DNA from 3 places in the Mesorhizobium sp. B2-4-17 genome. Region 1 is predicted to be linked to each of the others. Evidence: predicted binding sites of a transcription regulator. Region 1 holds the regulator's gene; each other region holds the start of a gene.
What was found. The regulator PhoB, encoded in region 1, activates phosphate uptake and scavenging genes when phosphate is short. The targets are predictions, from matches to a motif close to TGTCATNNANCTGTCAT.
Positions count from the first base shown of each region.

Region 2: a site for PhoB is predicted at 6,961-6,977, ahead of FJ548_RS22535 (LTA synthase family protein). Genes of this name have one in related genera too.
Region 3: a site for PhoB is predicted at 1,249-1,265, ahead of FJ548_RS14455 (RNA degradosome polyphosphate kinase). Genes of this name have one in related genera too.

Region 1 is NZ_VFUX01000020.1:78,569-88,880, reverse strand. It holds gene pstB (phosphate ABC transporter ATP-binding protein PstB) at 1-762, shown strand, start outside; gene phoU (phosphate signaling complex protein PhoU) at 788-1,495, shown strand; gene phoB (phosphate regulon transcriptional regulator PhoB) at 1,611-2,300, shown strand; gene FJ548_RS17295 (ROK family protein) at 2,313-3,557, opposite strand; gene xylF (D-xylose ABC transporter substrate-binding protein) at 3,827-4,867, shown strand; gene FJ548_RS17285 (sugar ABC transporter permease) at 5,109-6,464, shown strand; gene FJ548_RS17280 (ATP-binding cassette domain-containing protein) at 6,476-7,276, shown strand; gene FJ548_RS17275 (CHASE domain-containing protein) at 7,427-9,049, shown strand; gene FJ548_RS17270 (YMGG-like glycine zipper-containing protein) at 9,142-9,387, opposite strand; gene FJ548_RS17265 (hypothetical protein) at 9,471-9,797, opposite strand; gene FJ548_RS29870 (hypothetical protein) at 9,978-10,160, opposite strand; gene FJ548_RS17260 (PAS domain-containing sensor histidine kinase) at 10,294-10,312, opposite strand, start outside.
Region 2 is NZ_VFUX01000030.1:16,487-26,798, reverse strand. It holds gene rsmA (16S rRNA (adenine(1518)-N(6)/adenine(1519)-N(6))-dimethyltransferase RsmA) at 1-90, shown strand, start outside; gene gmk (guanylate kinase) at 128-784, opposite strand; gene FJ548_RS22565 (YicC/YloC family endoribonuclease) at 806-1,696, opposite strand; gene mltG (endolytic transglycosylase MltG) at 1,854-2,960, opposite strand; gene FJ548_RS30550 (hypothetical protein) at 2,947-3,231, shown strand; gene fabF (beta-ketoacyl-ACP synthase II) at 3,219-4,481, opposite strand; gene FJ548_RS22550 (acyl carrier protein) at 4,516-4,752, opposite strand; gene fabG (3-oxoacyl-[acyl-carrier-protein] reductase) at 4,995-5,732, opposite strand; gene fabD (ACP S-malonyltransferase) at 5,790-6,737, opposite strand; gene FJ548_RS22535 (LTA synthase family protein) at 7,016-8,944, shown strand; gene FJ548_RS22530 (pilus assembly protein) at 8,979-10,312, opposite strand, start outside.
Region 3 is NZ_VFUX01000016.1:61,526-71,837, forward strand. It holds gene FJ548_RS14445 (FAD-dependent monooxygenase) at 1-923, opposite strand, end outside; gene FJ548_RS14450 (zinc-finger domain-containing protein) at 942-1,187, opposite strand; gene FJ548_RS14455 (RNA degradosome polyphosphate kinase) at 1,409-3,610, shown strand; gene ppx (exopolyphosphatase) at 3,610-5,148, shown strand; gene FJ548_RS14465 (DoxX family protein) at 5,156-5,560, opposite strand; gene FJ548_RS14470 (DoxX family protein) at 5,725-6,147, opposite strand; gene fumC (class II fumarate hydratase) at 6,325-7,722, opposite strand; gene FJ548_RS14480 (hypothetical protein) at 8,019-8,318, shown strand; gene FJ548_RS14485 (glycosyl transferase family 90) at 8,479-8,991, shown strand; gene FJ548_RS30430 (sulfocyanin-like copper-binding protein) at 9,442-9,690, shown strand; gene FJ548_RS14495 (NIPSNAP family protein) at 9,763-10,312, opposite strand, start outside.

The sequences.
Region 1 (10,312 bases):
GCCGTGGAAAAGGCCAAGATCGAGGTCAAGAACCTCAATTTCTACTATGGCCAGTCGAAGGCGCTGAAGGACATCAGCCTGTCGCTGCCCGAGCGCAGTGTCACCGCCTTCATCGGCCCTTCGGGCTGTGGGAAGTCGACGCTGCTGCGCGTCTTCAACCGCATCTACGAGCTCTACCCGAGGCAGAGCGCCGAGGGTCAGGTGCTGCTTGACGGCCGGAACATTCTCGACCGCTCGCAGGACCTCAACCTGCTACGCACCAAGATCGGCATGGTGTTCCAGAAGCCGACGCCGTTTCCGATGTCGATCTATGAAAACATCGCGTTCGGCGTCAGGCTCTATGAGAAGATCAGCAAGGCCGAGATGGACGGCCGTGTCGAGCAGGCGCTGAAGCGCGCGGCTCTGTGGACCGAGGTCAAGGACAAGCTCAACGCCAGCGGCCTCAGCCTTTCGGGCGGCCAGCAGCAGCGTCTTTGCATCGCCCGCACCGTGGCGGTGAAGCCGGAGGTCATCCTGCTCGACGAGCCGGCATCGGCGCTCGACCCGCTGTCGACCGCCAAGATCGAGGAATTGATCGACGAGCTGCAAGCCGACTACACGATCGTCATCGTCACCCACAACATGCAGCAGGCGGCGCGCGTGTCGCGCCAGACGGCTTTCATGTATCTGGGCGAGCTGGTCGAGTTCGATCGTACGGAGAAGATCTTCACATCGCCCCGCGAGAAGCGCACGCAGGACTATATCACCGGCCGCTTCGGCTGATCTCACGCATACGAGGACCAGGATCATGGCCGAACACACAGTCGCTTCTTTCGACGAGGATCTCGGACAGATCAGCAGGCTGATCAGCGACATGGGCGATCTCGCCAGCTCGATGGTCGGCGGCGCCACCAAGGCGCTGCTGAACTCCGACAACGCGCTGGCACAGCGCGTTGTCTCCGACGACGTCATCATGGACGCGCGCCAGCGCGAACTCGACGACCGCGCCATCACGCTGATCGCCAAGCGCCAGCCGATGGCCGACGATCTGCGGCATGTCGTCGGGTCGATCCGCATGGCCGGCGACCTCGAACGCATTGGCGACCTTGCCAAGAACATCGCCAAGCGCGTCGGTACGGTCGGCCTGTCCACCACGCCGCGCGACCTGTCGCATTCCATCGACGCCATGGCGCAGCTGGTGCTGATCCAGGTGCAGGGCGTGATCGAGGAGTATGCGGCGCACGATGCCGAGGCCCTTGCCAAGCTGCGCGCCGATGACGAACGTATCGACGTCAAATACACCTCCGTGTTCCGCGAACTTCTCACCTACATGATGGAGGATCCGCGCAACATCACGGCTTGCACGCATCTGTTGTTCTGCGCCAAGAATCTCGAGCGCATCGGCGACCATGTGACCAACATCGCCGAGAATGCCTACTATGTGCTGACCGGTACGCAGCTGCCCGCGAATCGTCCGAAGCAGGACGAAACGGCGATGTCGGCGCCGGCGGCTTGATCGTCAGAGCGGTTCACCGTTTTACGGAAAACCGCTCTCTCTCTTGTTTCCATGCAATTCCGGACGGAAAACCGCTTCACACTTTTCCTGGAATTGCCTTAGAGGTGACCAGTCGATGATCGCGCCACGCATCATGGTGGTGGAGGATGAGGAGCCACTCGGCGTGCTCCTCCGCTACAATCTGGAATCGGAAGGCTACCAGGTCGAGGTGGTCCCGCGCGGCGACGAGGCGGAGATTCGCCTGCAGGAGAACGTCCCCGACCTCCTGGTGCTCGACTGGATGGTGCCGGCGGTGTCCGGGATCGAACTCTGTCGCCGGCTAAGGATGCGGCCCGAGACCGAGCGGCTGCCGATCATCATGCTGACGGCGCGCGGCGAGGAAAGCGACCGCGTGCGCGGCCTTTCGACCGGCGCCGACGATTATCTGGTCAAGCCGTTCTCGACACCGGAATTCATGGCCAGGGTCAAGGCGCTGCTGCGCCGCGCCAAGCCGGAAGTGCTGTCCAGCGTGCTCAAGGTGGGCGACATCGTGCTCGACCGCGAATCACATCGCGTCTACCGCAAGAAGAGCGAGATCCGGCTCGGGCCGACCGAATTCCGCCTGCTCGAATTCATGATGCGTCATCCCGGCCGGGTGTTCTCGCGCAGCCAGCTGCTCGACAATGTCTGGGGGGAGACGATCTATATCGACGAGCGCACGGTGGACGTGCATGTCGGCCGGTTGCGCAAGGCGGTCAATAACGGCCGCATGCCCGACGTCATCCGCACCATTCGTGGTGCGGGGTATGCAATCCGCGAGGATTGAGCGCGACTTTATTCAGGCCACGTTCTTCCCGGAGCCGGCTTTCGCCTGCATGCCCGGCGCGAAAATCTCCTGGTCGACGAAGGTCAGCGCCCGCATGGCGCAGCCCTCGCGGATCAGCGGCAACTCGTTGGGCTCGGTGTCGAAGGAAATCGATTTCGAGTGCTGGCCGCCGGCGGTCTGGGCGATGGCCTCGCGCAATGCCGGCTCGATCAGGTCGAAGGCGGCGGCGCTGACGCCGACCATGGCGACGGGGGCGGGATCGATCAGCGCGAACAGGCTGCCGAGGCCGTAGCCCAGCGCCTCGCCGGCCCTGCGGTAGGCCTCGCGCTCGGGCCCGTCCGTTTGCCGCGCCGTCGCCGCCAGCGCCCGCATCTGCGCGTCGCTGACATCGGCGACCGGCTCGGTGTCCTCGCTGAGCTGCCTGGCGTTGCGCCAGATGGCGTAATTGCCGGCATAGGCTTCGACGCAGCCGCGCCGCCCGCAGCGACAGAGCGCGCCGCCTGGCCGATGGATCATATGGCCGAATTCGCCGCCCGAGGAATGGGTGCCGGTGAAGAGCTCGCCCTTCAGCACCAGGCCCATGCCGATACCGTGCGAAAGGAGAATGGCGATGAAGTCGTCGCGGTAGCGCTCCGGATCGCGCCAGCGCAGCGCCACCGCCATCATGTTGCAGTCATTCTCCACGGTGGCGGGGATGCCGAACTCGGCTTCGAGTATGTCGGCGAAGGCGATGTCGGTCTGCGGCGTGATGGGCGACCACAGCATTGCCCGGGCATCGGTGTCGGTGATGCCCTGGATCGCCAGCGCGATACGGGCGACGCTGCGCACGTCGAGGTCGGGATCCTCCAGGCGCCGCCGCACGATGGCGACGCATTCGCCGATCAGTGCATCGCGCGACATGGTCAGCGTATCCAGCCGGCGCTGTTCCTCTGATATGACCTGGCCGGCATAGTCGATGACGGCGACGGACAGGAAATTCAGCGACAGCACCACGGTCATCACCGTTGCGGCTTCCGGATTGAGGCCAAGCCCGACCTGCGGCCTGCCGCGTTTGAGCGCGCCGGCCTCGCTCGGCTTGCCTTCGGCCAGGATACCTTCGCCGATCAGATCAGAGGAAATCGCCGATATGGTGGAGTGGCTGAGGCCGGTGGTCGCGGCGATTTCGGTGCGCGAGGGCTGGCCGGCCCGGCGCACGGCCGCAATCACCATTGCGCGGTTGCGCCGGCGCAGATCGTCGTGGCGGATTCCGACCGACATGCCTTTCCAATATCCTCCCGGTCGCCGCGGCTCGTCGTGCCCCTCGAACACTGCGGCAACAGATCAAATACTGGCAGAAGCGGCCGGCGATGTCATTTATTTATTGCGGGGCCCGAAAAAAGGTTCTCGGCCCTGAAAATCCATCAGAATCATTGTTGACAGCCTTCCGGCTATGCATCACTATTTTTTTTGAGGCTCGAAAAAATAGAGCCTTTGTGCCGGCCTTCGGGTCAGTTTGGTCGCGCCATACGCGGCGCAGGGAGGATATCATGAAGAGATTCGCAGTCGCCATCCTGGCGGGTGTCGCCATGTCACTGACGCTCGCGTCGGTCGCGCAGGCGAAGGGTAAGGTCATCGGCGTTTCTTGGTCCAACTTCCAGGAAGAGCGCTGGAAGACCGACGAGGCCGCCATGAAGAAGGCGATCGAGGCCGCCGGCGACAAGTACATCTCCGCCGACGCACAGTCCAATCCCGGCAAGCAGCTCACCGATGTCGAGAGCCTGATCTCGCAGGGCGCCAATTCGCTGATCATCCTGGCGCAGGATGCCTCGGCCATCGGCCCGGCCGTCCAGAAGGCGCTGGATGAAGGCATTCCGGTCGTCGGCTATGACCGCCTGATCGAGAACAAGGACGTCTTCTACCTGACCTTCGACAACAAGGAAGTCGGGCGCATGCAGGCCCGCGCGGTGTTCAAGGTCAAGCCGGAAGGCAACTACGTCTTCATCAAGGGCTCGGGCGCCGATCCGAATGCCGACTTCCTGTTCTCGGGCTCGATGGAAGTGCTCAAGCCGGCCATCGACAGCGGCAAGATCAAGAATGTCGGCGAGGCCTATACGGACGGCTGGCTGCCCGCCAACGCCCAGAAGAACATGGAGCAGTTCCTGACCGCCAACGACAACAAGGTCGATGCCGTGGTCGCCGCCAATGATGGCACCGCCGGCGGTGTCGTCGCGGCGCTGACCGCGCAAGGCCTTGCCGGCACAGTGCCGGTGTCGGGCCAGGACGGCGATCACGCCGCGCTGAACCGCATCGCGCTCGGCACCCAGACCGTGTCGGTGTGGAAAGACGCGCGCGAGCTCGGCAGGAATGCCGCCGAGATCGCCTCGCAACTGGCCGACGGCAAGAAGATGACCGACATCGCCGGCGTGAAGGACTTCACGACGCCTGGCGGCAACACCGTCAAGTCGCTGTTCCTGACCCCGGTCGCCATCACCAAGGACAATCTCAACGTCGTCATCGATGCCGGCTGGATCAAGAAGGACGAAGTCTGCGCGGGCGTCGCCGCCGGCACCGTCGCGGCCTGCAACTAAGCTGGCCTGTTTCTCTCAGATATAGACGCCGCGGCCCTGGAACGGTTCAGTGTTTCTTGAATCGCTGAACCGTTCCAGCCCATTGTTTCCCACAATTCCGGACGGAAAACCGCTACGCACTTTTCCTGGAATTGCTTTAAGGCGGCGTTTTCTCAAAAAGATTTGTGTTTCCGCATCAGGCGGATAGCTTCTAGGCTGGGCTCCGGCGTCCGCGCCAGACGGCGGCCAGTGGGAGGAAATCATGACCGACACGACGTCCAACCCGCCGCAGGTCGATACCGCACGCGCCTCGGAACTCGGCGCGGTCGCCCGCTTCCTGAAGGCAACCGAGATCGACACCCGCATGCTCGGCATGATCGGCGCCCTGTTGCTGATCTGGGTGGGGCTGCACGTGATTTCGAGCCTGCGTCTGGGCGTCAATCCGCTCGATTTCGACAGCCGCACCTTCCTCACGCCGCGCAATCTATGGAACCTCTCCGTACAAAGCTCCGCGGTCGCCATCATGGCCTGCGGCATGGTGCTGGTCATCGTCATGCGCAACATCGACCTGTCCGTCGGCTCGGCCGAGGGCCTGATCGGCATGGTCATGGGTTTCGCCCAGGTGCATTTCCTGGTTCGGTTCGTCGGGCTTGAACTCGGCAATCCGTGGATCTGGGTGCTCGCGCTGGTCATCGGCCTGGTCCTGGGCCTGCTGATCGGCGCCTTCCAGGGCTTCATCATCGCCTATCTCGAAGTGCCCGCCTTCATCGTCACGCTGGGCGGCCTGCTGGTCTGGCGCGGCGCTGCCTGGTGGGTCACCAGCGGCCAGACCGTGGCGCCGCTCGACGCCACCTTCCAGCTGATGGGAGGCGGGCCGGCCGGATCGATCGGCGCCACCTGGAGCTGGATCGTCGGCATCGTCGCCTGCCTCGCCGTGGTGTTTGCGCTTTTCAACGGGCGGGTGCAACGCAAGCGCTTCCGTTTCCCGCTGCGCCCGATCTGGGCCGAGACGCTGCTTGGCGCCGTCACCTGCGCTGCCATCATGGGCGCGGTATGGCTGGCCAACTCCTATCCGTGGCCGATCGGCATCGTGAACAGATACGCCGCCGCCAACAACATCACCGTGCCCGAGGGCGGCCTGTTCATCGCTCACGGCATCGCCATTCCGGTGCTGATGGCGGTTGCGGTCGGGCTGATCATGACCTTCATCACCAACCGCACCCGTTTCGGCCGCTATGTCTTTGCCATCGGCGGCAATCCGGAGGCCGCCAATCTCGCCGGTATCAACACGCGCTGGATCACCATGAAGGTGTTCATGATCATGGGCGTGCTGGCCACGATCGCCGCCGCGATCTCGTCAGCCCGGCAGAACTCGTCCACCAATGTGCTTGGAACATTGGACGAGCTGCTCGTCATCGCCGCGGCCGTCATCGGCGGCACGTCGCTTGCCGGCGGTTCGGGAACGATCATCGGCGCCATGCTCGGCGCGCTGCTGATGCAGTCGCTGCAATCCGGCATGGTGCTGCTCGGTGTCGACTCGCCGCTGCAGAGCATCGTCGTCGGCGCCGTGCTGGTCATCGCCGTCTGGCTCGACACCGTCTATCGCAAGCGGGTTTAGAGGATACGATCATGGCTGACAAAAACGCTCCCGCCGGCCCGCCGCTGGTCGACATGCGCAACATCTCGATCGCCTTTGGCGGCATCCGGGCCGTCGACGACGCCTCGATCGATCTTTTCCCCGGCGAGGTCGTGGCGCTGCTCGGCCACAACGGCGCCGGCAAGTCGACGCTGATCAAGATCCTCTCCGGCGCCTACAAGCGCGACGCCGGGCAGATATTCGTCAATGGCGAGGAAGCCACGATCACCAATCCGCGCGATGCCAAGAAATGCGGCATCGAGACGATCTACCAGACGCTGGCGCTGGCCGACAATGTCGACTCCGCCGCCAATTTGTTTCTCGGCCGCGAGTTGATGACCGCCTGGGGCACGCTCGACGATGTTGCGATGGAGGCCGAGGCGCGCAAGGTGATGGGGCGCCTCAATCCCCGCTTCCAGCGCTTCAAGGAGCCGGTCATCAAGCTGTCGGGCGGGCAGCGGCAGTCGGTGGCGATCGCACGCGCGATCCTGTTCAACGCCCGCATCCTGATCATGGACGAGCCGACTGCGGCGCTTGGGCCCCAGGAAACGGCACAGGTCGGCGAACTGGTCAGGCAGCTCAAGTCCGATGGCATCGGCATCTTCCTGATCAGCCACGACATCCACGATGTGTTCGAACTGGCCGACCGGGTCTGCGTGATGAAGAACGGCCAGGTCGTCGGCACCGCGCGTACCACGGATGTAACCCAGGACGAGGTGCTCGGCATGATCATCCTGGGCAAATGTCCTCCTGGCGCCATTCCCGGACCGGGTGCGCTGAAGATCGCCGCCTGAGGCCTATCGGTCGCGCCCGGCCTTGGCGGACCAGGCCCGCGTTGCCGCTCATGTGATATGCCAGTGATCGCGATGGCTTGGCCTGGCCATTGTGTTGGCCCGGCGACTTGCCCATAAAGGTCCGGTATTGCCCATGGACCGCATCATCCGTTGAAGAGACTTTTTCCAATCGTTGCGTTCATCGCCGTTGCGCTGATCAGCATGACCATGGCTGGGTTCGCCTATTTCGCGACGCAGGAAGCCGCCCGCATCAAGTTCGAAGCGGCGGCCGACGACGCACTCAACCGGATCGAGAGCCGGATCGACCTGCATCTGTCGCTGCTGCGGTCGACGCAGGCCCTGTTCGATGCCCGCAACGGCGACATCTCCCAGAACGAGTTCAAGGCGTTCTTCGACGCGCTGGATATCGACAACAATTTCGCTGGCCTGGGTGGCATCGGCTTCCTTCAGCTTGTCAAGACGGGCGACGAAGCGGCGGTCGAACGCGATATCCTGCACGATTTTGGCGCTAGCCATCCGGTCTATCCGGCCTCGACGCAGCCCTGGCGCGCGCCCATCACGCTTTTCGAGCCGCTGGATCCCTCCAGCCAGTCCAGCATCGGCTACGATATGTTCAGCGAGCCGGTGCGGCGCGCGGCGATCGAGAAGGCAATGGCCGATGACCAGCAGCACGCGAGCGGGCTGGTGCAACTGGGCCAGGGCACGGGCGTGGCGCAGACCTTCACCGGCTTCCTGGTCTTCGTGCGGCTCAACGTCGAAACCGCGCCGGAGGTCATCAACGCATCGCGGTCCTCGACCGCGGGCTTTCTTTACGCCGCCTTCCGGGCCCGCGACCTGTTCCAGATCGCGCTCAGCCGCGCGCCGCTGCTGCCGGTCAACACCGAGATCTATGACGGCGCGGTGAACGGCGACAATCTGCTGTTCCGATCGGAGACGCCACCGGTTTCGGCCCTTGGTGACCGGCTGCTGGTCACCCGAAAGATCACGGTGGCCGGCCGTCCGTGGACCGTGCTGTTCAGGCCGACCAGCGCCTTCTCACAACCGTCGTCGCGCGCCATCCCGATGATGCTGGGGCTGTTCGGCCTGCTGCTGGCGGGCGCCATCGCGCTGGTGGCCCGCTATCAGGAGCGGGCCTACGAGGCGGTATCGCGCCTGCACGAAACGACCGAAAAGAGCCTGCTCGAAAAGGACCTGATGCTGCAGGAGATGAAGCATCGCATCAAGAATTCGATCACCAGGGTGCTGGCGATCGCGCGGCAGACGGCTTCGCGGGCGACCGATGTCAACGAGTTTTCCGCATCCTTCTCGGCCAGGCTGCAGGCCATGGCCGCGTCGCAGGACATGCTGACGCGCTCGCGCTGGCAGAAGGCCGATCTCGCCGACCTCCTGCGCATCGAGCTCGGTCAGGTTTTCGGCAAGGAATTGCCCGACGAGCTCCTCTCAGGCCCGGAGGTGCTGCTCGACGAGACCACGACGCAGGCGCTTGGCCTGACCTTCCATGAGCTGGCGACCAATGCGCTCAAATACGGCGAAGCCGGCAATTCCGTTGGCGCGCTCAAGGTGGACTGGCTGCTGGAAGGGCGCGGGCGCGAGCGGACGCTGGCCCTCAACTGGCGGGAGGCCGGAAACAAGAAAGTCGAGGCGCCGGCCGAAACCGGATTCGGCACCAAGCTGATCGACCTCAATGTCACGCGCGAACTGCGCGGCACGATCAAACGCGATTTTCAGGCCGATGGTCTGAAGGTGGAAATCAGAATTCCGCTGGTCGGCTAAATCTGCCGTCACCAGGCCAAGCAACAGATCACCGGTCAAGAAAATCCGGAGGCACGATACCGGCCTCCGGATCTGGATTCCGTTGTCGCTGACTAGTTGCAGCGCGCCGTGTAGATGCGGCCGTGGCGATCACGGTATTGGCAGTAGCCATTGCGCAGGTTGCGCACCAAAAGGCCGGAACCGGCACCAACAGCCGCACCGACCAGTGCGCCCTTGCCGCCGCCGACCAGGCCGCCGATACCGGCGCCAATCAAGGTACCGCCAGCCACATCCTTTTCGGTGCTGGTACAGCCGCTGACCGCGACCACCGCAACCATGGCAATAATCATTTTCCGCATAGAGTCACTCCTCACTTTGTGTCCTCACTTTAGTAAACTCCAACCGCCATTTAGCATGAAACAACGGTCTTTGCTGCTCGAATTTATTGTTGGCTAAGGTCGTCTTTTTCTGGGCGCGCCGCGTTAGATGCCATGACGGGGCTGGAAATCGCCAGCGAAGCGTCGAGGCTGCCATCAGGGCGCACATTCCAGACGATCTGGTCGTAGTCATCCTCGAGCGCGGGATCGACAGCCAGGCATTTGGCAACGATGTGCTGCGCCTGCCCCTGAACGTCGCCCATGGCGAAGGGACGCTCGGCGGTGCATTGGTCGGCGGTTGCGAAGACGCTGACCGGCACCTGCAGTTCACGGCACTCGGCCATCGAGTTGGTGCAACCGATGACCAGCAGCAACGCGGCGATGTGTTCCATGGAGAAATATCCTCTCGCCACAACAACGGACCGCATCGCCAGAAAGTTCCTTTTCCACCCGGGGATAGGCGAATAATGCCGGCCCGCCGGCAACAGATTTCCGCAATGGCCCACGTCACCCGTTGGAACGGCGGCCAAGACCATATCCGAGCCGGCCCCCAGCCAGGACGCCGGTCGCGATCAGGTGAACTGGAACAGCACTGTCAGGAGGATTGCCGCGACCAGCGCCAATCCAACAATGTCCGGTAACCGGTTACGGGCAGCGGGAAGCGATTGCGCGGATGTCTCAGGGTCCAGAAACTCGCCCATGGAAATTCGGGCGGCCTGTTCCAGCCTGTTCATGTCGGCAACCGTCAAGGGCATCCTCCCGTACCGAGCTGTAAATACTCCTGCGGAAATGTCCAAAAAGGCTGCAGGTTCCGCTGGTATCTGAGAAAAACAGTATTCATTCTCATGGTGAATAGCCGGTTAAGAATCGCTGCTTGTCGTGGCCCGCTCATTGAGTATCGAAGTTG
Region 2 (10,312 bases), on a different contig from region 1:
GCCCTGCTGAAACGCGCCGGCATCGATCCGACCCGACGCGCCGAAACACTCAGCGTGGAGGAATTCGTGCGGCTGACCAATGCTGCGTAGCTTCCCTCTGCCCGTTACGGGGAGAAGGAGGAGGCGTTCACGCCGTCTTCTCGTCCAGCAGGCCGGAGACGAAATCGAACAGACCGGGCCGGCGGTCCCGCCGCAGCCGCTCGGCGACAACGATGCCGCGCACTTCGGCGAAGGCACGGTCGAGATCGTCATTGACGATGACGAAATCATATTCCTTCCAGTGCTCGATCTCCGTACGGGCGTTCTTCAGCCGTGTCTCGATCACCGCTTCCTGGTCCTCGGCGCGGCGTTTCAGCCGCGACTTCAACTCCTTCATCGATGGCGGCAGGATGAAGATCGAGACGATATCGGCGCGCATCTTTTCCTTGAGTTGCTGGGCGCCTTGCCAGTCGATGTCGAACAGCATGTCGCGTCCCTGCGCCAGCGCCAGTTCGGCCGGCTCACGCGGCGTCGCATAGCAATTGCCGTGCACTTCGGCCCATTCGAGCAGCGCGTCGGAATCGCGCAGCCGCTCGAACTCGCGCATCGTCCGGAAATGGTAATGAACGCCCTCGATCTCGCTGCCGCGGCGCGGCCTTGTGGTGACCGAGACCGACAGTTCGAGGCTGGAATCGCTTTCCAGAAGATTGCGCGCGATTGTCGACTTGCCGGCACCTGACGGCGACGACAGGACGAGCATCAGCCCCCGGCGGCGAATGCGGGACCCCAAATCCCTGGGAACCATCGGTTCCTTGGCAACCATCGGCTACTCCAGATTCTGGACCTGTTCACGAAACTGGTCGACCACGGCCTTCAGTTCCAGCCCGATCGCGGTGACGGCGGCGGCGTTCGACTTCGAGCACAGCGTATTCGATTCACGGTTAAATTCCTGTGCCAGAAAATCGAGCTTGCGACCGACCGCGCCGCCTCCCGTGAGCAGCGCTCGGCCAGACGCGACATGCGTTTTCAACCGGTCGATCTCTTCGCGAATATCGGCCTTGGTGGCGAGGAATGCCGCCTCCATGTGCAGCCGGCTGGCGTCCAGATTGGCGGACGCGTCCATCAACAGCCTGACCTGTTCGCCGATGCGTTCGCGGATCGCCGCCGGATCGCGCGACGGGTCCGCTTCCGCGCGCAGCGTCAATATCTCGATGACGTCGATATGGCCGGACAGTAGCAGAGCCAGTGCAGCGCCCTCACCGTGCCGTGCCTGTTCCAGGCCCTTCAGCGCCACGTCGAGCGCAGCCATGATGGCGGTGTCAAGCGCGGTGCGCGCCTCTTCAGTCTCGACGGTTTCAGGAATGTCGAGCACGCCACGGAGCGACAGCAACCCGTCGGCGGTCGCGGGGGCAACGCCGAACTGCTCCTGCAATCGCTTGGCAAGACCCGCAAGGTCTTTCAGAAACGCTTCGTTGACGACGGGTTGTGCCTGCGCGCCGGCAGCGCGGCCGATGGTCAGCGTCGCCTGGAAATTGCCGCGGGCGAAACGCTTCTGCAGTGTTTGCCTGACCGCCGGCTCCAGCCGTTCGAAACCTTGCGGCAGCCGCAGCCGCACCTCGACGCTCTTGCCGTTGACGGACTTGACCTCCCAAGCGATGGAGGTGCCGTCATGCTCGGCGACGGCGCGGGCAAATCCGGTCATGCTCTGCAAATTCATGTCGCCTGCATATCCTTGGCGCATCACCCCGAAACCGGTTTTCCGGACAAGGGCAAGTGCTGCGTAAAAACGATCACGCCCGCGTGCATCGAAATCCGACGCTTGGCGTTCCTTCAAATGTCAGGCCGTCGCCTTGCGGGCAACGCCTTTCTTCCTCTTACTGGGCAGCGCCCGCATCGCCGCCGGCGTCGCCATTGTCGCCACCGCTGGTGTCGCTTCCGCTGCCGTCGGCAGGCTTGTCCGCATTGTTGCCGCTGGTACCAGCGGCCGAGGCGGCCTTGGCCGCCTCATCGGCCTGCTTCTTCTGCAACGCGCGATAGCGGGCAACGTTCTCATTGTGCTCATCAAGCGTCGCGGCAAAAACGTGACCGCCTGTGCCGTCGGCGACGAAATAGAGATCGTCGGTCTTGGATGGATTGGCAACGGCCTCAAGTGCCGCACGGCCCGGATTGGCGATCGGTGTCGGCGGCAGGCCGCTGATCGCATAAGTATTGTAGGGCGTCAGCTTCTGGATGTCGGACTGGTAGATCGGGCGGTCGGCGGGCTTTCCCTTGCCGCCAAACAGACCATAGATGATGGTCGGATCGGATTGCAGGCGCATCCCCTTGGCCAGCCGGTTCAGGAAGACGGCAGCAACGCGCGAACGCTCGTCACCCCTGCCGGTTTCCTTCTCGACGATCGAGGCCAGGGTGACGAATTCCTGGACATTGGCCAGCGGCAGGTCCGGCGCACGCCGCTGCCATACCTCATCGACCAGTTTCTTCTGATCGGCCAGCAGCTTGTCGATCATCTGCTGGCGCGTCGCGCCACGCGTGAAGCGCAGCGTGTCGGTGGCAAGGCTGCCCTCCGGCGGCATGGCCGCGGGCATGACGCCGCTCAAGGCGGGTTCGTCGGCGATGCGCTCCAGTGCCTGCTCGACGGTCAGCCCCTCCGGAATGGTCAGCGAATACATCACCGACTTGCCGCTCTTCAGCAACTCCATGATGTCGCGCATGGATGCCCGGGGCTTGATCGCATATTCGCCGGCCTTGAGTGCGGAATCATTGCCAAAGGCGCGCACACCAAGACGGAATACGCGGGCGTCAGTGATCAGGCCGCGGCGCTCAAGCTGGTCGGCGATGTCCTGGACGCCCGTGTTCGGCTTGACGAGGAAGGTGTCGCCATTGGCCGAGGGGCCGGGCTCGGTGAATTCCTGTTTGCCGAAATAGAGCGCCGCGCCTGCCGCCAGAACCGTCAGGATCACCAAAGAGATGACGAAGTTCATGAACACGACGACCTGGCTGCGCGAAGCACGCGAGCGCTTCGGCGGCGGCGTTCCAGCTTCCGGTCGCAAGGCCTCGCTGGCCGTCTTCGGTACGATCGGCCCGGTGTTAGCGGGCCGCTGCCCCGATTCTCCGTTGCCCGCCGGATTTGTGTTCATTTCGCCCTACCGTTTGATCTCTCAACGAATCCCCTGCGGCAGAGTAGAGGCGAATATGGCAAAATTGACGGCACGCCAAAGCGGCGTCCGGCAGCCGGACGATCAGCCATTGTAGCGCTGGAACACGAGCGAAGCGTTTGTGCCGCCGAAGCCGAAGGAGTTGGACAATGCTACGTCGATCTGGCGGGAGCGAGGCTTGTTGGGCACCAGGTCGATCGCCGTTTCGCGCTCAGGGTTGTCGAGATTGATGGTCGCCGGCGCGATATTGTCCCTGATAGCGAGGATCGAAAATATCGCCTCAGCGGCACCCGCCGCCCCTAGGAGATGGCCGATCGACGACTTGGTCGACGACATCGAAATCTTTGAGGCGGCATTACCGGCCAGCCGCTCGACAGCGCCGAGTTCGATCGTGTCGGCCATGGTCGAAGTGCCATGCGCGTTGATGTAGTCGACATCGGCGGGCGTAAGCTTGGCCCTGTTCAACGCCGCGGCCATGCACCGGAAAGCGCCGTCGCCGTCCTCGGCCGGTGCGGTGATATGATAGGCATCGCCAGTGAGACCGTAGCCGGTCACCTCAGCGTAAATCTTGGCGCCGCGGGCCTTGGCGTGCTCGAGATCTTCCAGCACGACAACACCGGCACCCTCGCCCATGACGAAGCCGTCGCGGTCACGATCGTACGGGCGCGACGCCGTCTGCGGGGCATCATTGCGCTCGGTCGACAGTGCCCGGCATGCGGCGAAGCCGGCGATCGACAGCCGCGTCACCGGCGCTTCGGCGCCGCCCGCGACCATGATGTCGGCATCGCCCCACATGATCAGCCGGGCCGCATCGCCAATGGCGTGCGCGCCGGTCGAACAGGCCGTGACGACGGAATGGTTCGGGCCCTTCAGCCCGTGCCGGATCGAAACCTGGCCGGAGACGAGATTGATGATCTGACCCGGGATGAAGAACGGGCTGATGCGGCGCGGACCGCGCTCCTTCAGGATTATCGCATTCTCGGCGATACCCTCGATGCCGCCGATGCCCGAGCCGATCAGGACGCCGGTGGCGCACTGTTCGGCATGGGTTTTCGGTTGCCAGCCGGAATCCTTCAGCGCCTCGTCGGCGGCGGCAATCCCGTACAGGATGAAGTCGCCGATCTTGCGCAGTTCCTTCGGCTCGAGCACGGCCTCGGGATTGAAGGTGGCATTGCTGCCGTCACCACGCGGAATGACGTGAGCGATCTTGCAGGCAAGATCTTCCACCTCGAACTCGGTGATGCGCCTGGCGGCGCTGCGGCCGGTCAGAAGTTCCTTCCAGCTGTGCTCGAAGCCCATGCCAAAAGGCGACAACAATCCAAGGCCCGTGACGACGACACGCCTCATCGCAGGTCCTCCCCGGTGATGACTGCAGAATGCGTCAGGCCGAAGCCTTGTCGATATACTTGACAGCGTCGCCAACGGTCAGAATGGTCTCGGCTGCGTCGTCGGGAATCTCGACGCCGAATTCTTCTTCGAACGCCATGACGAGTTCAACCGTGTCGAGGCTGTCAGCGCCCAGATCATCGATGAAGCTCGCCTGCTCCGTCACTTTGTCGGCATCGACGCCAAGGTGCTCGATGACGATCTTCTTGACGCGCTCTGCGGTGTCACTCATTTGGGCATCCTCGTCTTTTGTTTGTCTGTCTTCGTTAGCGGGCAGAATGCCGCTAATCAAGTTGAAAGATGGTCCTGCCGGAAACGCAACGGCTACGGACCGGTTTTTGCCCGAACCGCCGGGTTGCGGGCCGCATTACACGAAAAATGGCCAAGGTCCAAGCCGAAATGGTCTGTTTTCACAGCGTGCTGGCCTTGCCTGTCATTGCCCCAAAACCGCTGCGCGCTTCTGGATGGCATTCGTCAGATCATCGCCATGCCGCCATTCACGTGAATGGTCTGGCCGGTGACGTAAGCGGCTTCATTGGAAGCGAGATAGGCGACAGCGGAGGCCACTTCGGCGCTGGTGCCCATACGGCGCGTCGGGATCGCCGCCATGATCGCTTCCTTCTGCTTGTCGTTGAGCTTGTCGGTCATCGCCGATTCGATGAAGCCCGGAGCGACGCAGTTGACGGTGATGTTGCGGGTGGCGATCTCCTGCGCCAGTGATTTGGAGAAGCCGATCATGCCGGCCTTGGAGGCACAGTAATTGGTCTGGCCGGGATTGCCGGTGACGCCGACGACAGAAGTGATGTTGATGATGCGGCCGTGGCGGCGGCGCATCATCGGGTGGGTGAGTTCGCGGGTAAGCCTGAACACGGCCGTCAGGTTGACTTCGAGCACCGTGTCCCAGTCGGCGTCCGACATGCGCACGAACAGCCCATCCTTGGTGATACCGGCATTGTTGACCAGGATATCGACGCCTTCGAGGTCGGCTTCCGCTTTCTGGCCAAGCGCCTTGACCTCGTCACGGTTGGACAGGTTGGCCGGAAACAGCTTGACCCGGTCACCCAGTTCGGCGGCCAGCGCCTCCAGCCTCTCGACGCGCGTGCCGTGCAGGCCGACGATGGCGCCTTGTGTATGAAGCACCCTGGCGATCGCCTCGCCGATCCCCCCCGAAGCACCGGTGACGAGCGCCTTGCGGCCGGTCAATTCGAACATTTTTGTCTCCAGGTTGAGAAGAGCACAACCCCTATAGGGATGGGATCAAATGGCGCTTTATGCAAGCGCGGCCAATGCCGCCTCGACTTCAGCCGCCGAACCGACCGATGCGGTGGCGATGTCGCGGTTGATACGCCGCGCCAGGCCCGAAAGCACCTTGCCTGCACCAATCTCGTAGAGCGTGGCGACGCCGTTGGCGCCAAGCCAATCCACCGTCTCGCGCCAGCGAACGCGGCCGGTCACCTGCTCGACGAGGCGCCGCGCGATCTCGTCCGGATCGCTCGACGGTGTCACCGACACATTGGAGACGACAGGAACCAAAGGTGCATTCTTCGTCACGCCGGCCAGCGCGTCTCGCATGATCTCTGCCGCCGGCGCCATCAGCGCCGAATGGAAGGGAGCCGAGACCTGCAGCATCAGCGCCCGCTTGGCGCCCTTTTCGGTGCACAGTTTCGCCGCCAGTTCGACCGCCGCCTTGGCACCGGAAATCACCAACTGGCCGCCGCCATTGTCATTGGCGATCTGGCAGACCTTGCCGGCCCCTTGCACGGCCTCGGTGCAGGCGGCTTCGACATCGGCCTGCTCCAGCCCAATGATCGCCGCCATGGCGCCCTCACCGGCTGGCACTGACGCCTGCATGGCATTGCCGCGGATGCGCAGCAGCCGGGCGGCATCGGCGACGGAAACGAAGCCGGCGGCGGCAAGCGCCGAATATTCGCCCAGCGAATGGCCGGCGACATAGGCGACCTTGTCTTTCAACGAGAAACCGCGCGATTCCAGTGCCCTGATCGCAGCCAGCGATACCGCCATCAAAGCCGGCTGCGCGTTGGCCGTCAGCGTCAAGGTCTCTTCCGGACCTTCCCAGATCAGCTTCGACAGGTTTTCGCCAAGCGCGTCATCGACCTCCTGGAAGATCCTGCGCGCCTCGGGAAAGGCATCAGCGATATCCTTGCCCATGCCGACAGCCTGGCTGCCTTGTCCCGGAAAGGTGAATGCAACGGCCATGCGAGGGCTCCCGAAGACTTGTTCTGCTTGCCTGATAACACGAATTTTCCTTGCCTGTGACGCAAGGCAGCCGGTCAAGTCAAGCCCGCTTCGAACAAGCCTCAGGTCGGAACCTTCTGCCGAGTGCCTGTTCCAAAAGGACTTTTGGCGATCACTCCTGATGAAAACTGCTCACGATTCGTTTGCTGGCTCTTCTTATTTCCGATACAGGCGCTAGCTTGGCGTGACAGTTTCATGACAATCGAGTGACGCGTTTGTCGCTGGGTGGGGAAGTTAAGGTGGCCAAGAATTCGAAACGCGCCGGCGAGGCCGCGCCGCAGTTCCTGGAAGACGATCCGTCCACCGGTTATTTGCCGGGTCGGAGATGGCCGGTCGTCCGTTACGGATTGGTCAGCCTGCTGATCTCCGCCGTCCTGGTGTTCGCCATCGAACTGATCGTGCGTGGCGATGTTGCCGGCACTGTTTCCTTCTTTCTTCAACCGCTCAAGCCGGGTTGGACGACCATCGTCGTGTTCGCCCTGATCCTGATCGGCCTCGACGCCTTGCTCGGCCGCAGTCACCAGAGCCTGATGATTGTCGCGCCGTTGACCCTGGGGCTGGCCTTTGTCGGCCATCAGAAATCGCACTATCTTGGCGATCCGCTCTATCCGACGGATTTCCTCTACGCTCGCCAGATTTTCGCCCTGCTGCCGCTGCTGGTGCGCGAACGGCCGATGACCGCGCTGGCCATGGTCGTGGGCATCGTCGTCGGACTGTCGCTGCTCGTCCACGGCTGGCGGCTGTGGCACCGCAAGGTTCCGGTCCTCAGCCGCAAAGGCCGCCTTGCACGGCTGACGCTGGCAGTGCCTCTGCTCGCCTTCTTCGTCTCGATCATGGACTACGCCACCTTCTCGTGGACCCGGGACCGGCTGCAGATCATCCCGATCATGTGGGACCAGAAGGAAAACTATGCCTCCAACGGCTTTGCGCTCGCCTTCGCGCTCAACGTGCCGATGGCCCATGTCTCGGCACCCTCAGGCTATTCCGACAAGGCAATCGCGGCGATCGACCGGCCGCGGACAACAGCATCGGTGCCCGATGACAAGCCCGACATCATCGTCGTCATGAGCGAATCCTTCTGGGATCCAACCAAGCTGCCTGGCGTCGCCATCACGCCGGATCCCATTCCCACAGTGCGGCGACTGCGTTCGGGTTCGATGTTCTCGCCTGAATTCGGCGGCATGACCGCCAACATCGAATTCGAGGCGCTGACCGGCTTTTCCAATGCTTTCCTGCCGGCCGGCAGCATCCCCTACCAGCAATATGTGCGCACGCCGACGCCTTCGATGGCGACCTTCCTGAAGAGTGAAGGTTACAGGGCGCGTGCCATCCATCCAGGCACCAACTGGTTCTGGAACCGTGGCGCGGTGTATGCCGATTTCGGTTTCAACGATTTCAAGTCGGAAGAGACATTGCCGCCCATGGAAAAGCGCGGACCGCTGGCATCGGATGCGGCAATGACGGATGAGATCATTCGCGAAGCCGACGCCAGCGACGATCCGGTGTTCTTCTTCGCCGTCAGCCTGCAGAACCACGGCCCCTATGAGCCGAACCGCTATAACAACCCGACCCACTCGGTACAGGCGCCGATCAGCCAGTGGGCGCGCGATTCGCTGCTGAGCTATGCGGAGGGTTCGGCCGATGCGGACCGCGGCCTTGACCGACTGATCGAATGGGCCAAGAAGCGCGAGCGGCCAACGATCATCGCCTTTTTCGGCGACCATCTGCCGCCGTTGGGGCCGGTCTATGTCGAGACCGGGTTCCTCAAGGACAACGTCGCGCCACGCAAGGAGCCGACGCCGGAAGCGGCCCTTGAACATCACGAGACACCGCTGGTCGTCTGGTCGAACCGCTCCGGTCCAATCAAGGACCTCGGCACGGTGAGCCCGGCATTCCTGCCCTATCATATCCTGACGGCCGCGGGCATCACCCATCCCTACTACACCGGTTTCCTGGGCGAGATGCGGGAGCGCTACCGCGTGGTCGACCGCAACCTGCTGCTGACACCGACTGGCCAAGCCACGCCCGATTGGTCGCGTCAGAAGGAGATCGACCCGGCGATCCGCGATTTCCAGTTGATCCAGTACGATATGATGTTCGGCAAGCGCCACGCAGCGCCGGACTTCTTCCCCGAGACGGTCAACAAGGTCGTCGCCCATACGAGCTGAGCCGGCGCCATCGTTCAGCAGCGAGATCGAGCGTTCAATTGGTCAGTTGCAGCTTCGAGAACTTGCTGGCGATCTGCTCGAATACGTTTGGCAGTTTGTTCGGATCATTGACTGCGTAGTAGTCGCTAGGATCCGAGGCACAGGCACTGTAAAGCGTGCGGTTGGCCGCGGTGTCGGACTGCAGCACCATGGTGTAGATCTCTGCGCCCTGATTTTTCAACTGCGTGCAGACGCTCTTGGTCCATCCGTCCACATTGCGCGCGGCGGTCGTCTGATTGTCCGATCCAAGCCGACCGGCAGCGCCATAGCCTGAACCCGCGAGATAACCATAGGAGGTATAGTCCGACTTGGTCGTCTCTTTGCTGGCGCCATAGACCACGTTCTCACCGTCAGTGAGCAGCATGACGATTTTGCTTACCCCAGGCGTCTTCCACGGCGTTCCCTCAGTGTATGGCGCCGACGGCGACAACACCCGCTGGCCCCAAGCGAGGCCCTCGGCAACATTGGTGCCCGACCCGGCCCAGGCAAGCATCTTGGCGGCCTCCTTGCGGAGCTTCGTAAAATCTTCCGTCAACGGAACGACCGGCGAGGGACAGGACCGGTTTGGCCCCACCGTCAATTGCAAGGCATTCGGATCGGTGGTGGCAGCGGTGGCGATGGCGGTGTTCTGCGGTGCGACATACTTGGCGATTGTTTCGAGATCCTTCTTCGACGCGCTGGCGTCGCTTCCAAGCAAGCCGCTCAGATCTATTCCAAGAATGTTCAATCCCCCATTCTGAGCAAGCTTGGTCTGGTCGGGGACGTCGTCGACAAAAGAGTTGTTGTAGTAATTGGCGTCGTTTGAATAGCTGCCGGAAGGCTTCGTGCCGTTCCCTGGACTGTCCGGCGCGAAGTACGGCACGAACAGAGTGTCGGGGTAAGACGGGTCAGGCGACGTATCGGAAATGTTAAAGGAGCCGGGCCGCGCCTCGACGCAGCCTTTCCAACCCGTGTCGATCCCTTTGTCATCCTTCCATCCGGTCAACCTGGCGGCCGAGGCCGGGTCTTTCATCAATTGTCTGAACAGCGCCATATGATTGGGACGCTTGCCATTGATGACGGGAAAATTGATCCCATTGGTGGATGATTTGCCGTCCATGTCGATCCAGGATGGGTCGAAGCCGTCGCCATTGACATTGACGGCCGTGACGAACGGAACCAGTGCCGCGCGGACCTTGCGTGTTGGTGATTGTGCCGTTTCCAGATATCTGAGCAGATTGTCCGTCGCTGTCTTCAGGGCAGCAATTTTGGCGCCGGCCATCGAGCCGGTATTGTCCAGCACCAGCACAACCTCGAGCTGGTTGTTCGATTCGACGGCCGAGGCATCGA
Region 3 (10,312 bases), on a different contig from region 1:
ATCAGAGCGATGCCGGCTGGCGTCGTCCAGGGCTGCTTCTGTTCGACTGTATGGAGCGGCCAAGTCAGCCAAGGGCCAGCCATTTCTACCAGCCTTGCAAGGCCCGCGGCCGTGCCGCGCATGGCGCCGGCGAGGATGCCGGGATCGGCATGCCCGGACCAGCCCTCGGCAATGCGCTCGCCTCTGGTGAAGGCGACAAGGTTGAAAGCGTCACCCTTGCTGACGGGGTAGGCGACCATGTGGAATCCCGGATGCAGGAAGGTCGTGACGCTGTCGGTAGCGCCGATCGCGGCAAATGCTTGTCCGGCGGCGCTGCCGGCAGCGACAGTGGTGCGCCAGGCCAGTTCGCCGGAAAAACGGCTTCTCGGCGATGCCGCTCCCCGGGCCCGATCGACAACCGCGCGCACCGACGACCATACGCCATCGGCCCCGACCAAAAGGAAGCCCTGTGACTGGACGGTCTTGCCGTCCTTCTCGACTGTGGCCGTCACACCATCGCCACCTGTGACAACATCGCTCAAGCGCGCGCCTGTGACGAGCGCAATATTCGGGTTTTCGGCGACGCGTTCGGTCAGTGCGCTCTGCAGATCGGCCCGGTGAGCGACGAGATAAGGCGCCCCCCAACGTTTTTCGGCGGCTTGCCCCAGCGGCACGCGCGCCAGTTCGCGCAACGTCGCGGCGTCCTTCAGCACCACTGCTTCCGGACGCACCGCTGCCGGCAGCAGCCGGTCGAGCACGCCGAGCTGGCGTAGGATATGTGTCGCGTTTGGAGAAAGCTGGATGCCGGCGCCCACCGCGTCCAGCCGCTCCGCCTGTTCGAACAGCTGTGCGGGGTAGCCGCGTTCGCCGAAAGCCAGGGCCGCGGTCAGCCCGGCGACGCCAGCTCCGGCGATCACGATCTGCCGGGGCTGTGCATCGGGCATGATTTCAGCCGCTGGAAATCAGGCGGCCCGGTCGATGTAGAGACAGCCGGCCGGCACCGTTTCCGTCGCCTTCAGCTTTGGCGAATAGCGGTAGAGCGTCGAGCAATAGGGGCAGACCTTCTCATTGTCGTCGCCCATATCGAGAAACACATGCGGGTGGTCGAAAGGCGGGTTGGCGCCCGTGCACATGAATTCCTTGACCCCGATGTCGATCGCCGGGTAGCCCGCATCGTTCTGGAAATGGGGAATGGAACCGCCTGCCATCGTCGTCTCCTGATCTCTTGCAATTGCATCTGGATCATAACCCGTCTCTTTGCAAGATCGATGAAATCAAACTGTTGCAAAAGCCTGTCAGAGGATAAGTTAAGCTCGGTCATGCCTGACCCCCGCAACCGGAATCGGTTACGGGAGGGTATGTGTCGATTCGTCGGACGACCCTCGCGGGCGCGGCGTTCGGACGACAGCGGCTGGGAAGAGCAGGAATCATGAACGAACTGAAGCCGGTGCAGAGCGAATTCATCAATGTCGAGGCGGCGAGCCCGCAGGGCGGCAATCCGGACCGTTTCGTCAATCGGGAGTTTTCCTGGCTGCAGTTCAATCGCCGCGTTCTCGAAGAATCGCTGAACGAGCACCACCCGCTCCTCGAACGCGTGCGCTTCCTGTCGATCTCGGCCGCCAACCTCGACGAGTTCTTCATGGTGCGCGTCGCCGGCCTCGCCGGTCAGGTCCGCGAGGGCATCGTGCTGAAGAGCCCTGACGGCCGCACGCCCGAACAGCAGCTCGAACAGCTGCTGCGCGAGGTCGAGCGGCTGCAGGAAGATCAGCAGAAGAGCCTTTCGGCGCTGACGATACTGCTCAACAAGGAAGGCATCGAGAGCATCACGCGAGATGCGCTGACCAAGGACGAGAAGGTCTGGCTGGAAGAACACTTCCAGGATCAGGTGTTTCCGGTGCTCACCCCGCTGTCGATCGACCCCGCGCATCCGTTTCCGTTCATTCCCAATCTCGGCTTCTCGATGGCGCTGCAGCTTCGCCATCGCAAGAACGGCGAGGAGATGAGTGCGCTGCTGCGCCTGCCGGTAGCGCTGAAGCGCTTCATCCGGCTGCCGGATCGCAAGAACCATGTCCGCTTCATCCCGCTGGAGGAAGCGGTGGGGCTTTATATCGGCAAGCTTTTCCCGGGCTATGAAGTCAAGGGCTCCGGCACATTCCGTATCATCCGCGACAGCGATATCGAGGTGGAGGAAGAATCGGAAGATCTCGTGCGCCTGTTCGAGACCGCGCTGAAGCGCCGCCGCCGTGGTTCGGTGATCCGCATCGAGTTCGACAAGCTGATGCCGCCCGAACTGCGCGATTTCGTCGCCGGCGAGCTCGGCGTCTCGTCGAGCCGTATCAGCGTGCTCACCGGTCCGCTGGCGCTCAGCCAGATCTCGGAAATCGTCTCCGTCCCCCGCGACGATTTGAAGTTCACGCCCTACAATCCGCGCTTCCCAGAGCGCATCCGCGAGCATGGCGGCGACTGTTTCGCCGCCATCCGCGAGAAGGACATCGTCGTCCACCACCCCTACGAATCCTTCGATGTGGTGGTGCAGTTTCTGCGCCAGGCGATGGCCGACCCCGAGGTGGTGGCGATCAAGCAGACGCTCTACCGCACCTCCAACGACAGCCCGATCGTGCGTGCGCTGGTCGACGCGGCCGAGGCCGGCAAATCGGTGACGGCGCTGGTCGAGCTCAAGGCCCGTTTCGACGAGGAAGCCAACATCCGCTGGGCCCGCGATCTCGAACGCGCCGGCGTGCAGGTTGTGTTCGGTTTCCTCGAACTCAAGACCCACGCCAAGATGTCCCTGGTGGTGCGGCGCGAGGACGGCAAGCTGCGCAACTACGTGCATCTCGGCACCGGCAACTACCACCCGGTCACAGCGCGCATCTACACCGACCTGTCCTTCTTCACCACCGATGCGACGATCGCGCGCGATGTCGCCCAGCTGTTCAACTTCATCACCGGCTATGCCGAGCCGACCGCCGAGATGCGTATCGCGATCTCGCCGTTCACGCTCAGAAATCGCATTCTCCAACACATATCGGACGAAGTCGCCCACGCGCTGGAGGGCAGGCCGGCGCGCATCTGGATGAAGATGAACTCGCTTGTCGACCCGATCATCATCGATGCGCTCTATGATGCCAGCCGTGCCGGGGTGGAAATCGACCTCGTGGTGCGCGGCATATGCTGCCTTAGGCCGCAGGTGCCGGGCCTGTCGGAGAACATAAGGGTCAAGTCGATCGTCGGCCGCTTCCTCGAACACAGCCGCATCTACTGCTTCGGCAATGGCCACGGCCTGCCGGCGGACGAGGCGATCGTCTACATCTCCTCCGCCGACCTCATGCCGCGCAATCTCGACCGCCGTGTCGAGACCATGGTGCCGATCACCAATCCAACTGTGCATGAACAGGTTCTGGGTCAGATCATGCTGGGCAACATCATGGACAATCAGCAAAGTTTCGACGTATTGGCTGATGGAACTTCCCGGCGTGTCGTGCTGGAGGAGGGCGAGGAACCGTTCAACGCGCAGGAATATTTCATGACCAATCCGAGCCTATCGGGACGGGGTGACGCGCTGAAGTCGCATGCGCCCCAGCGGATCGCTCAGTTCAAGCGCCGCAAGAAGAACGCCGCAGCGTCCAACTGATGTTGTCCATTTCCCAGGGCCGGCTGCAGGACCGCCGTCCGCTGTCCATCATCGACATCGGCTCGAACTCGATCCGTCTCGTCGTCTATGAGGGATTGGCGCGTTCGCCGACCATGCTGTTCAACGAAAAGATGCTGGCGGGTCTCGGCCGCGGCATCGTATCGACGGGAAAGCTCGACCCGGATGCGGTGACGCGCTCGATGGAGGAATTCCGCCGTTTTCGGGCGCTCTCCGATCAAGCCGGCGCCGAGCATATGTATGTGCTGGCGACCGCCGCCGCCCGCGAGGCGGTCAACGGCCCGGATTTCATCCATCGCGCCGAGGAAGTGCTGAAGACCGAGATCCGGGTGCTTTCCGGCCGCCAGGAAGCCTACTACTCGGCGCTCGGCGTTATCTCCGGCTTTCACCCCGCCAACGGTATCGCCGGCGATCTGGGCGGTGGCAGCCTGGAATTGATCGACATCAAGGGCGAGGCGATGGGCGAAGGCATAACGCTGCCGCTCGGCGGCCTGCGTCTGCAGGACATGGCGAAGAATTCGCTCGTTCAGGCGCAGAAAATCGCGCGCCAGGAACTGGCGCGGGCGAAACTACTCAAGGGCGGACAGGGCAGGGCCTTCTACGCAGTCGGCGGCACCTGGCGAAACCTCGCCCGCCTGCACATGGAGATGACCAACTACCCGCTCGGCGTCATGCATCACTACGAGATTTCGGCCGACGGTGCAGCCCAGAACTTCCTGAAGCAGGTGGCCAAGGGCGAGGTCGAGAAAGTCAAGGGCATCGAGGGCGTCTCCAAGAACCGCCGCTCGCTGCTGCCCTACGGTGCCGTCGTGCTGCAGGAGATCATGTCGGCGATGCAGCCGTCGAAGATCGTCGTCTCGGCGCAGGGCGTGCGCGAGGGCTTTCTCTATTCGCTGCTCGATGAGGAGGAGCAGAACGCCGATCCGCTCATCTCGGCCGCTGAGGAACTGGCTCTGCTGCGCTCGCGTTCGGTCCATCACGCGCATGACCTCGTCGAATGGACCGGCAAGGCCTTCAAGGCCTTCGGCATCGACGAAACGGAGGACGAGGCGCGCTATCGGCACGCCGCCTGCCTGCTTGCCGATATCGGCTGGCGTGCGCATCCCGAATATCGCGGCAGGCAGTCGCTGAACATCATCGCGCATGCTTCTTTCATCGGTGTCGACCATCCTGGCCGCGCCTATCTCGCGCTCGCCAGCGCCTATCGCCATGATGGCATTTTCAATGATGGCATCGCGCCAGAGATCAAGGCACTAGCGCCACCGCGCCTGTTGGAGCGCGCCCGCGTGCTGGCGGCGATGATGCGTGTCGTCTATCTGCTGACCGCCGCGATGCCTGGCATCATGCCGAGACTGGAATGGGAAAGCCGTGCCAATGGCACCCTGGCGCTGGTATTGCCGTCCTCGCTTGCCGATCTCTACGGCGAGCGGCCGGCCGGGCGCCTGGCGCAACTGGCCAAGATCACCAACCGCCGGCTGGTGCTGTCGGTCGAAGGCGGCCCGAGCATGACGGTGAAGTAGGCAGGCCTCAGACGGACCCGCGTCCGTCAGCCGACCATGCTCCCGCACCGGCCATGGCCAGCGCCAGGAAACCGCCCGCAATAGCAATGTCCTTCATCAGCATCTGCTGGTGCAGGAAGGCGAGCGTCGCATCGCCGGCGCCTTGGCCGTAATGGCCGATGAACCCGGCCGCGACGCAGAAGGCCGCCAGCAGCAGTGCCACGATACGGGTCTGGAACCCGATGAGGATCAGCAATCCGGCGATCAACTCGAACAGGCCCGTGCCCCAGGCGGCGAGCGTTGGCAGCGGCAGGCCGAGGCCGGCGAAATAATTGATTGTGCCGGCGATGCTGCTGAGTGCCTGGAAGCCGGACGGCACGAACAGCACGGCAAACAGCAGCCGCGAAACCAGGAGCAATGCATTGCGGTTCATGGCTACTCCCTTGCCGGCGCCCCGGTCAGGGCCACACCGGCTACCGTCCACCTTACGCCTGCGGGACTGCGGCCGAAACCACCGCGGCGCTTGTTTTGGACAACGAAAAAGCGGCGCGGAAAATTCCGCGCCGCCTGAATTCAGATCGTTGGGAGGATGGAATTTCAGCCGCGCTTGGCGTCGATCGAGTAGGCGCCGGCGCCCAGCGCCGCAAGCAGGATGAAGCCGCCGGTGAGGCCGAGATTCTTCTCCAGCATCAGCATCTGGATCTGGTCCGAGAAGTTGAGATGCGCGATGGCGGTGGCGGCGAGCGTGAAGATGGCGAGCACGATCGCCACAATGCGGGTCTGAAAGCCGACCAGAATGGCGAGGCCGCCGAAGAATTCCAGCAGGCCCGAACCGATCGCGGCGACCATCGGCAGCGGCAGGCCGATACCGCCGAACCATTGCGCGGTGGCGGAAATCGCGGTCAGCTTGGCGAAGCCCGAAAGGATGAACAGGATTGAGAGAAGGACGCGGCCTGCGAGGATCGCGCCCGAGGCGTTGGATGCGGTGCCGGTGCCGGCGACAGAAGTGTTGGTGGACATGGTGGCTCTCCGAATGGGTTGAATGCCAATCAAATAGACCATGCCAACTGTTCACCAAAGACGCCTGTGTGGCGACACATTGTTCACAGGTTGTACGTTCTCGTGGCCGGGCAAGGCGCGCAAAATTCGTGCCGGGCTGTGCGACGACGGGGTAAAATTCTCCCGCCGAAAAATACCTTATCCCGGATGCGTCATGTCCTCCGGTCGCACCAGCCGGTCATAATCGGCTTCGCTGACCAGGCCGGTGGCCAGCGCTTCCTCGCGCAGCGTGGTGCCGTTCTTGTGCGCGGTCTTGGCGATCTTTGCGGCGTTGTCGTAGCCGATGGTGGGCGCCAGCGCCGTCACCAGCATCAGCGAGCGGTCGAGCGCCGCCTTGATGTTGTCTTCCCGCGCCTCGATGCCGATCACGCAGTTGTCGGTGAAGGAAACCGAAGCGTCGGCGAGCAACTGCACCGACTGCAGGAAGTTGTAGGCCATCAGCGGGTTGTAGACATTGAGCTCGAAATGGCCCTGGCTGCCGGCGAAGGTCAGCGCTGCATTGTTGCCGAACACCTGCACGCAGACCTGCGTCATCGCCTCGCACTGCGTCGGATTGACCTTGCCCGGCATGATCGAGGAGCCGGGCTCGTTCTCCGGCAGCGACAGCTCGCCAAGGCCCGAGCGCGGGCCCGAACCGAGGAAGCGGATGTCGTTGGCGATCTTGAAGAGTGCTGCGGCAGTCGCATTGATGGCGCCGTGCGAGAACACCATGGAATCGTGGGCCGCCAGCGCCTCGAACTTGTTCGGCGCGGTGACGAAGGCGATGCCGGTGATGGCGGCGATCCGGTCCGCAACCCTTTCGGCGAAGCCGACCGGCGCGTTGAGGCCGGTGCCGACGGCGGTGCCGCCCTGCGCCAGTTCCTGCAGGCCGGGCAACGTCATCTCGATGCGCTTGATCGAGGAGGCGATTTGCGCCGCATAGCCGGAAAACTCCTGGCCGAGGGTGAGTGGGGTGGCATCCTGCGTGTGCGTGCGGCCGATCTTGATGATGTGATTGAAGTCTCGGCTCCTGGCGGCGAGCGCCTTGTGCAGGTGGTGCAACGCGGGAATCAGGTGATGCACGATCTGCTCGGCACAGGCAATGTGCATGGCCGTCGGATAGGTGTCGTTCGACGACTGGCTCATATTGACGTGATCGTTGGGATGCACCGGCTTCTTCGAGCCCATGACGCCGCCCAGCATTTCGATCGCCCGGTTGGAAATCACCTCATTGGCGTTCATGTTGGACTGCGTGCCTGAGCCGGTCTGCCAGACCACCAGCGGGAAATGGTCGTTGAGCTTGCCGTCGATGACCTCTTGCGCGGCCTCGACGATCACCTTGCCGATCGCGGGATCGAGCCGCTTCAGGTCCATGTTGGCTTCCGCCGCGGCCCGCTTGACGATGCCGAGCGCGCGCACGATCGAAGCCGGCTGCTTTTCCCAACCAATCTTGAAATTGCTTAGGGAACGCTGCGCCTGCGCACCCCAATAACGGTCGGCGGCGACTTCAATAGGCCCGAACGTATCGGTTTCGGTTCTGGTCTTTGACGTGCTCACAAGGTTTCTCCTTCTCGAAGTCGGCAACGGCGTATCGCGTTGCACAAATGGCTTCAAGCAGAGATTGTGTGCGGCGAGGATGCAAATCGGTTGAAGAAGGTGCTCCGGTAATACGCTTCGCAGGCAGCCGAACCGTGGTTAGGCGCTAGGCTATCCCACGGTATGAACTTCGCCGGTCGCTGGTCCCCTTGCATCCGCCTCGTCAACGGGTTAGCCGCCTTAACGAACGAGCCGTACACGGTCACGTCGGACCAAGCCTTCGGATCTAAATCGGTCGCTGCGAGAGCGTCTTCAAGATGGCACCACTCAAGACGGGACTGAATGCGCTTCCCATCGCTGTCGATGTCGCCGAGGTCGGCAGGCGTTTTCTGCCTGGGCTCAATCGCGGCGAGATCCACTGCCGTTTCGAGGGCGGCAAGCTCAGGGTGCGCTCCCGCGCCGCCTGGCTTAAGAGGCACGTGCAGGTCTTGACCCTCATTGCCGAGGCATTGGCATCCCTTGGCCTCCGCAGCCTGCCACCGTTCTATATGCTTCTCGGCGATACGCCGTCGCGCAGAAGGCATCGCTATTTCCGCACGCGTTTCGCCTTCTCCTAGGCTGATGGCTATGGCGAGGTGGCCGCGCCCGATTTCGTTTTCGATGGCTGGCCGGACGCGAAGTTCGACGACTATGACCGGAAGACGAGCGCGATGGCGGCTGCGTCGGAAGAGCCGCCGCGCGATGACAGGTTGTTCTGGGCTGGGCGCTGCATGAACGGTGCCCGCAAAAAGGATTGTCGAGATCGCGTCGGCCCGCCCGGACCTCATCGAGGCGTATGACACCGAGCAGAATTACGATGTCGCCATCAATCGGTATTCCACCAGCTTCAGGACGATGGAAGACCAGGTCGCCACCTACAGATACATGATCGACGTCGAAGGCGCCGGTTATAGCGGCCGCTTCAAAATGCTGCTCCACACCAAGCGGGTGGTGCTGTTGCAGGACAGGCCATGGCGAGAGTGGTTCTTCGACGATATCGAGCCGTTTCGCCACTATGTTCCGGTGGCGCGCGATCTGTCTGATCTGGCTGAGCGCATCGAATGGCTGCGCGCCAATCCGAAGTTGGAAGCCGAAATCGCCGCGGAAGCGCGGCATTTCGCGCAGACCCGCTTGACGCGCGCGGCAGCCGTGGCGGCCTGGGCGAAGCTCCTTCAGGATCACGCGGCGGCTGGCGGCAATCTGAAGTCCGGTCTTCAGCGGCGCAAGCGCACGACCGGCTGGCCTGACTGATGGCGCGGCGCAGGGCCGGCGAGTGGTGCCAAGCGCTTGGATCGGCGTGGTGATACCGCGCGATGTCGCTTGGCATTCCTATGCGAGGCAAGTCCAGCAGGCGGACAATAGGTTTGAGCCAGGTATGGGCGGATTGATCCAACGCAAGGACAAGGGCGTCTGGCGGCGCAACCTATGCACCACCGTTTGGGCCATTCATTGGTTCCAATAGGCCTGCAAACGGGCGATTGGCGGCCGGACCGCACCGGCCTGCGGGAAGGAGCGTCACCGTGAAGAGAGTGGTGAGAAATGCAGCGCTTTCGTTTGCCGTAGTGATTGTGACAGCCGGCGCCGCGCAGGCCGCCAGCGTTGTCCAGGTTCTGTTGTGGGACAGGTAGCGAATATGGCGATGCCTACAGATTTGGCCCATGGGCCGCCAAATCTCGACATGTCGAAGGCCACCATGGGTATTTGGGCCACACCGTCCATGAGATGATCGTGATGAATCCGGCTGATCCCGGCAAACCGTTGCCTTACCTCACCGCCGAGAACCGGGTCGATGAGGACAAGGCCGGTGACAAGGGAGAGGTTTCAGAACTCGATCCGGGTGCTTCGGGCGTTCTTACGGTGGACTTGAAGGCTGGCAGATACGTGCTCGTCTGCAATATCCCTGGTCACTTCGCAGCGGGGATGTGGACCGAGTTCATCGTCAAGCCGTAGCAGGCGAAATGTCGATGGCCAAACCAATTTGCCGTGGCCGACGGCTGTTCGCGATGGTCTGCTTGCCAAGGCTCACTTGCCAAGCAGCGATCTCGATGTCGGCGAGAGTCGCAAGATTTCCGTCGGCTTGGTCAAATCCGGCTCGGCCTTGCCGAGGAACGCTTCCCAGCCCGGTGAGGTCGCAAGCACGGTTTCGTGGCGAGCTTGCGCTTCCGCGGTTTCAAAACCCAAGATGCTGACAAACACGCTTTCGTTAGTCCTTACCGGAAGCCGCGGAAAGCTGTTCTCGGCATGTTCGGTAACAAAGGCTGCGAGCAAAGATGCTCCCGATGCTGTCAGTACCGGCGCCGCTTCGGCTTCGAAGCGGCCGATGAAACCGGCCTCGGCCCCCGGTCGCAAATGATGAATCCAGATGACAACAAGGCCGGCCAGGCGCTTGTTTCGGAGGGGTTTTTCGCCAAAGGACGAGCCGGCCCGCTCCGCGCCCGAAAGGTCAAGGCCGGCGCCCGCCCAAGCCGGCTTCAGTAGCAGCACATCGTCGGAATCGATCATTGTCGCATTGGCTGCATCACGGTGCGCCGCCCAGATCGGTCCGCCGTAGAACGCGGTCAGCGCATCCTTG